DNA from 2 places in the Sphingomonas zeicaulis genome. Region 2 is predicted to be linked to the other one. Evidence: predicted binding sites of a transcription regulator. Region 2 holds the regulator's gene; the other holds the start of a gene.

Region 1 (3,410 bases), on a different contig from region 2:
ATCGCCGCTGTCCGGGCAGCGGGATCCTGCGGATCGTCGGCCAGCCGTTGCCGCCATCGATCCAGCCACGCGTCCGCCGCGGTGGGATCCACGAACAATTCGCGCACCGGTTCGGCCGCGTCGGGCGCCTGCGCGGCGGCGAGGCGCCGGAAGAACAAGGTGAAGTCCACCTGGTTGGCGGTCATCGTCGTCAGAAGGTCGCCGGCGAGCTGGGCGTCGCTGTTGCGTTCGGCGGCCAGTCCCAGCTTGCGTCGCAATCCTGTCTGATAGGCCGCCTCGAACTGCGGGCCGAACGCCTCCAGCGCATCCTCGGCGATCTTCACCGCCTTCTCGGCGTCGGGATCGAGCAGTTCGAGCAAGGTTTCCGCCAGCCGCACCAGATTCCACAAGGCGATCCGCGGCTGGTTGCCGTAAGCGTAACGGCCATCCCGATCGATCGAGCTGAACACCTTTTCCGGATCATAGACATCGAGGAATGCGCAGGGACCATAATCGATGGTCTCGCCGGAGATCGACATATTGTCGGTGTTCATCACGCCATGGATGAAGCCGATATGAAGCCAGCGCGCGATCAACGCGGCCTGTCGGGCGATCACGCCATCGAGCAAGGCGCGATAGGGTTGGGGATCGTCCGCCGCCTCGGGATAATGCCGGGCGATGACATGGTCGGCGAGCAGCCGCAGCGCTTCCTGATCCCCGCGTGCCGCGAAGAATTGAAAGGTGCCGACGCGGATATGGCTTGCAGCGACGCGGGTGAGGACTGCGCCGGGCAACACCAGTTCGCGCATCACGCTGTCCCCAGTCGTCACTGCCGCCAATGCGCGCGTGGTCGGCACGCCGAGCGCGGCCATCGCCTCGCTGACGAGATATTCGCGCAGCACCGGCCCAAGCGCAGCGCGACCATCGCCACCGCGCGAGAAGGGGGTACGGCCGCCGCCCTTCAATTGCAGATCGCGCCGGCGGCCGTCGCGGTCGATCACCTCACCCAGCAGGATTGCCCGACCATCGCCCAGTTGCGGCACGAAATGACCGAATTGGTGGCCCGCATAGGCTTGCGCGATCGGCTGGGAACCGATGGCAACGTCCCGCCCCGACAGGATCTGCAGTCCGGCCTCGCTCGACAGCGCCTCCGGATCGAGGCCAAGCTGTTCCGCCAGAGGGCGGTTGAGGCGGATCAGCCGCGGCGCGGGCGACTTCATCGGCGCGACATGCGCGTAGAAGCGGTCGGGCAGGCGGGCGTAGCTGTTGTCGAACGGCAATGTCAGGGTCACGGGCACCTCGGCTTTCCGCCGAGGTGGCGACTGCGCGCCCGTGGCGCAACCCCGTCGCTCGGGTGTAACTATCGCGTCCTCGATCCGGCGCATCGGGGCTTGTCATTATGTTCGCTATTTGTTCTCATGCGGCATGGACCAGAGACTCGATACCCGCCGCCTTTCCACGATCCTGCGTGACGCGCCTGCCTGGGCGCGGCTGGGGCTGACCTTGCCAGATCCGGGGCTGCGCGAACGCGCCGCGGATGCGCTTGCCGCCACCATCGTCAGGCGGATGGGTGAAGCGTCAGCCGCGCCAGAGCAAGAGGATCGCGACCAGCTCCCCCTGCTTTAAGGTGTTCTGTCAAAGGATTTTCTCTAATCCTTGGAACGATTTGCGCTGCCGGACGCTTTACCGATGATCATCAACGAGAGGCGGAAATGGCCACGGCGATGCTTGCGCGAAGGGAAGTTGAGATGTTGGCGGAAAACGAGAAAGCCTATCTTGAACGGCGGGAGCGCGAATGCCTCGCTATCGCCGAGCGCACCAACAATCGTGGCACCGCCCGCGTCCATTTCACGTTCGCGAAGCTTTATCGTCAGGAATTGGAGAGGCTGTGATGTGACGTTCTCCCCGGCGCGCAGGGTCGGGGAAGAGACTATCCTCGCAGCGGATGGTAGAGGCCCCGGTTCGGGACTGGTTGATCGCATCGCAGCAAGGATGTCGGCGCTGATCCGGCCCCGCGATCAAAGGCTTTGCCGTTGGCGCCCGTCCCCAAGCAGAGGTCAGGGGAAGCAATAGGAAAAATCAATCCACCCGCATGCCATGCGGCCTCTGCGCCATGTGCGCGAGGTTGCGATTGTGCGTTTCGATCTCATCGATCGTGGGGGCGCGCCAGCCCGCAGTCGCGCGGACCAGCATCGTGCCGCAGCGGCGGCACGGTGCCCAATAATCTTCCATATCGTGCCGCGCGCGCTGACGGTTGGCATCGTGGCCGACGATCCGGCACAGCAGGTTCATCGGTGATCCTCGGGTTTCAAGCGCGGCCATGCGCTGCACCGCGGCCAGCGGAGAAGGCGACGACGCCGGCCCTATCCTTGCCGTCCTCCCGCTCGGCAGGCCGCCCGTCCCGACTTGCGGTCGGAACGTCTCCGGCGAATGCGGATCTGATCAATTCGAACATGATCTCTTTCGTCGGTGAGTCCGCGAGGGACAGCGGTCGAGCGATCGGGAGGACGTCTGATCCGGCGACAGACGATGATGCCGGCTCAGCAGGGAAGGATAGGCGTCGGCCCATATGATGCGACTCCGAGGGGCTTTGTCCAAAGGCTCGGCGCCCGTCCTAGCCGTGGGCGGCACACGCAGGCGTGACCACCACATTAAAATATGTTCACGTCGCCGTACCGCACGCCGCCCCGCCCCGTGACGGCAACAGCCGATTACAGCCTGATGACATGACGCGTTTGTAACGGGTAGAACTCCATCCGATGGGCTATGCAGCGACTATGGATGCGCATTTTGCTCCGGCGCGGCAGCCGGTCCCGCGATGACCGGCAAGATCCTGCTCGTCGAAGACGATGCCGCCACCGCAGAGTTCGTCGCCAAGGGTCTCGATGAGGCCGGCTATACCGTCGATCGCGCTGAGGATGGTCGCACCGGCCTGTTCCACGCCACCGACGGCGGCTACGACGCGATCATCCTCGATCGCATGCTGCCCGGCATGGATGGCATGGCGGTGCTCGCCGCGATCCGCGCCGCGGAAATCAGCACGCCGGTGCTGATCCTGTCTGCGCTGGGCGCGGTCGATGCGCGCGTCGAAGGGCTCACCTCAGGCGCCAACGACTATCTCGTCAAACCCTTCGCCTTCGCCGAACTGCTCGCGCGATTGCGGCTGCTGATCCGCGCGCAGGCGCCGGCGGCGGGGCGTCAGGTCACCCGGCTCGATTGCTCGGGGCTGGAGATGGATCTGCTCTCGCGCAAGGTCCGTCGGGACGGGCGCGCGATCGACTTGCAACCGCGCGAGTTCCGGCTGCTCGAATTCCTGCTGCGCCACAAGGATCAGGTCGTCACCCGCACGATGCTGCTCGAAGGAGTCTGGGAATATCATTTCGATCCGGGCAGCAACGTGATCGACGTGCATGTCAGCCGCCTGCGCCGCA
Region 2 (3,410 bases):
TCACGCCATGCTGAGTTTCTGCGGGCAGCGCCGACACCTCGCCCCAGCCATGGGCGAGAAAGCGCAGGGGGCGTGTGGCGGTGATCGCCGCATCCTTCTGGCGCAGTGATCCGGCGGCGGCGTTGCGCGGATTGGCGAACTGGCGCGCCTTCTCCGGATCGCCGGCCTCGGCGAGCAGGCGCGCATTGAGTGCGGCGAAATCGGCTTTGGCCATATAGACCTCGCCGCGGACCTCGAACACGTCCGGTACGCCGTCGGGCAGTTGTTCGGGAATATCGGCGATGGTGCGGACGTTGGGCGTTACGTCCTCGCCGATCTGGCCGTCGCCGCGGGTCGCGGCGAGCACCAGCCGGCCCTTCTCGTAGCGCAGCGAGCAGGAGAGGCCGTCGATCTTGGGCTCCGCGGTCAGCGCAACGCGATCGCCCTCGCCGAGCGCGAGGAAACGGCGGACGCGGAGCACGAATTCTATGACGTCGGCATCGTCGAAGGCGTTCTCGAGGCTGAGCATGGCACGCGCATGCGTTACCTTGGCGAGCACACCGGTCGCTTGCGCGCCGACCAGCCGCGACGGTGAATCGTCGCGGATCAGGTGCGGGAATTCCGCCTCCAGCGCCGTGTTACGCCGGATCAGCGCGTCATAATCGGCGTCGCTGATCTCCGGCGCGTCCTGATCATGATACAGGCGGTTGTGGTGGGCGATCTCGCTGGCGAGATGGGCGAGTTCGGCTGCGGCTTCCTCGTCGGTCATGCCGCCCCTCTCCCACCGGTGCCGCCCCGGATCAAGTATCCCCGCGCGCTACTTGACCTGATCCGGATGCGCCGCGGCGAATGCCTCGATTTCCTGCCCGGCGGCATCGATGCGGACGAGCGTCGGCATATCGTCGAGCGGGAGCGCGAAGCGGCGGGCATTATACATCTGGGGGACAAGGCAGACGTCGGCCATGTCGGGCGCGTCGCCGCCGAGGAAGCGCCCGGATCCGACGGCGGATGCTTCGAGCGCGAGCAGTCCCTCACGCAGCCAGTGGCGATACCAGTCGTCGCGCGCAACGTCGTCGATGTCGAATTCGCGCTTGAGATGCTTGAGCACGCGCAGGTTGGTGAGCGGATGGATATCGGCGACGATCATCAGCGCTTGCGCCAGCGTCTTCGCGCGGCGCGCGGGATCCTTCGAGACCATCGGCGGATCGGGATAGTTGGCGTCGAGATAGTCGATGATCGCCAAGCTCTGGGTCAGTTCGAGCCCGTCGATCTCAAGCGTTGGTACAAAGCCCTGCGGGTTGCGTGCCAAATGCGCGGATGAGCGTTGCTCGCTCGCCAGCAGATCGACCGCCACCCGCTCATAGGCGATGCCTTTGAGGTTCAGGGCGATGCGAACGCGATAGCTGGCGGATGACCGCCAATAGTCGAACAGGCGAATGGGCATCGTCTCTCCACGCGGCACGGATTGCTCGTGCCTTCAGGTTGCCGCCGTACCACTCCCTTCCCCCTCTGGGGAGAGGGCGGGGGAGAGGGGAAATCGCGCCAAGCGGAGAGCCAGTTCAGCATCGCGATGCTGCATATTCTGCTGATCGCGCCGCGCTCGATCTGCCTTACCCCAACCCTTCACTGAAGGGAGGGAGTTAAACCCCATCAATGATAGCGGCGTAGCAGCCCGGCCAGCTTGCCCTGGATCCGCACCTGGTCCGGCGCGTAACGCTGCGGATCATAAGCGCGGTTCGCTGGATCGAGGCGGACCATTGAGCCTTCGCGGCGGAAATATTTGAGCGTCGCTTCAGCGTCTTCGACCAGTGCAACGACGATTTCGCCGTCGCGGGCGACGTCTGTGCGGCGGATCAGTGCATAGTCGCCATCGAGGATGCCGGCCTCGACCATCGAATCCCCGGAGACTTCCAGCGCATAATGATCGCCGGTGCCGAGAAGTGCGGCGGGCACCGAGAGCATGCGATCGCTCTCCATCGCCTCGATCGGCACGCCGGCGGCAATGCGGCCATGGAGCGGAATCTCGATCACGTCGTTCGCGGCGATCGGAAGCGCGCGGGCCGGAGCCTTGGCAGGCGCTACCGCCGGGGCGGGGGCCGCCGCGGCCGGCTTGCGCTCGGCACGCTCGGGCATCTTGACGACTTCGAGCGCGCGGGCGCGGTTGGCGAGGCGGCGCAGGAAGCCGCGTTCCTCAAGCGCACTGATCAGGCGGTGAACGCCGGACTTGGACTTGAGGTCCAGCGCCTCCTTCATCTCCTCGAACGACGGCGACACACCGGTCTCGGCGAGACGGTCGTGGATGAAGCAGATCAGCTCATGCTGCTTGCGGGTCAACATCGCCAGCACCTTCCAAAGGAACGAATGGCGAACGCGTAACCCGCGGAACAAAAGGTGTCAAGCGAGTGGCAGGAACAAGCACGACTCGCCGATTTGTGCGGGGTTGGCATGAGCCTCGCGAACGATCAGGGCGTCGGCGCGGGCAAGCGCACGCATTGCGGCGCTGTCCTGCGTCGCGCCCGGAACCAGCCGCCCGTCAATGATGGCCGCGCGCACATATTCGGCGCGATTGGCCGTCGCCGGCAGGTCGCCACCGAGAATGCCCGGCAGCGGGACGGGCGCGGGCCGCGCCGCGCCGGAAAGCGCCGCGACCAGGGGGGCCAGGAACAGGCTGGCGGTAACAAATGCGGAGACCGGATTGCCCGGCAGGCCGAGTGCAACGGCGGTGCCGAGCCGCCCCGCCATCAGCGGCTTGCCCGGTTTCATCGCGATCCGCCAGAAATCGATTTCGGCACCGGCGGCGATCAGCGCGGGGCGAACAAGGTCATGATCGCCGACCGATGCGCCGCCGGTGGTCACGAGGATGTCGGCCTCGACCGCGCGGAATGCGCCCGCCAGCACGTCGAGCCGGTCGGGCAATATGCCGAGGTCGACGATCTCGACGGGAAGCCCCGCAAGCAGTCCGCGCAGCATCGGGCCGTTTGAGGCTGGCAATACGCCCTCCACCAACGGTGCTCCCGGCGGTGCCAATTCGTCGCCCGTCGAGACGGTCGCGACGCGCACGCGGCGGCGGACTTGCAGGTGGCCGTGACCGCTCATCGCCGCAAGGCCGAGTTGCGCCGGTCCCAGCCGCACGCCGGCTTCGATGAGCACATCACCGCCAAGGAAGTCCGAACCGGCGCGGCGGATATGCGCACCCCTGCGCAACGGCCCCTCGCCATCGAGCCACAGCGCATCGCCGTCGCGCCGCGCCTCTTCCTGCAACAGCACGGTGTCGGTACCCGCGGGCAGCGCCGCACCAGTGAAGATGCGGACCGCCTGGCCCGGGCCGACCTGCCCCTCGAATGGGCGTCCCGCCGCGCTTTCGCCGATCACCGTCAGCTTCTGGTCGAGCTCTGCGAACCGCAGCGCGTAGCCGTCCATCGCGGAGAGAT

The links. Region 2 encodes LexA, which represses DNA repair genes until DNA is damaged. Its sites were predicted from a motif close to GTTCCNCNCTTGTTCT; they were not measured.
Region 1: a site for LexA is predicted at 1,381-1,396, ahead of FHS96_RS02680 (DUF6771 family protein). Genes of this name have one in related genera too.

The regions. Positions count from the first base shown of each region.
Region 1 is NZ_JBNPXQ010000001.1:535,451-538,860, forward strand. It holds gene FHS96_RS02675 (protein adenylyltransferase SelO) at 1-1,277, opposite strand, end outside; gene FHS96_RS02680 (DUF6771 family protein) at 1,405-1,605, shown strand; gene FHS96_RS02685 (hypothetical protein) at 1,692-1,871, shown strand; gene FHS96_RS02690 (hypothetical protein) at 2,059-2,271, opposite strand; gene FHS96_RS02695 (winged helix-turn-helix domain-containing protein) at 2,798-3,410, shown strand, end outside.
Region 2 is NZ_JBNPXQ010000007.1:158,150-161,559, reverse strand. It holds gene ligA (NAD-dependent DNA ligase LigA) at 1-748, opposite strand, end outside; gene maiA (maleylacetoacetate isomerase) at 797-1,423, opposite strand; gene lexA (transcriptional repressor LexA) at 1,630-2,316, opposite strand; gene FHS96_RS21000 (molybdopterin molybdotransferase MoeA) at 2,374-3,410, opposite strand, start outside.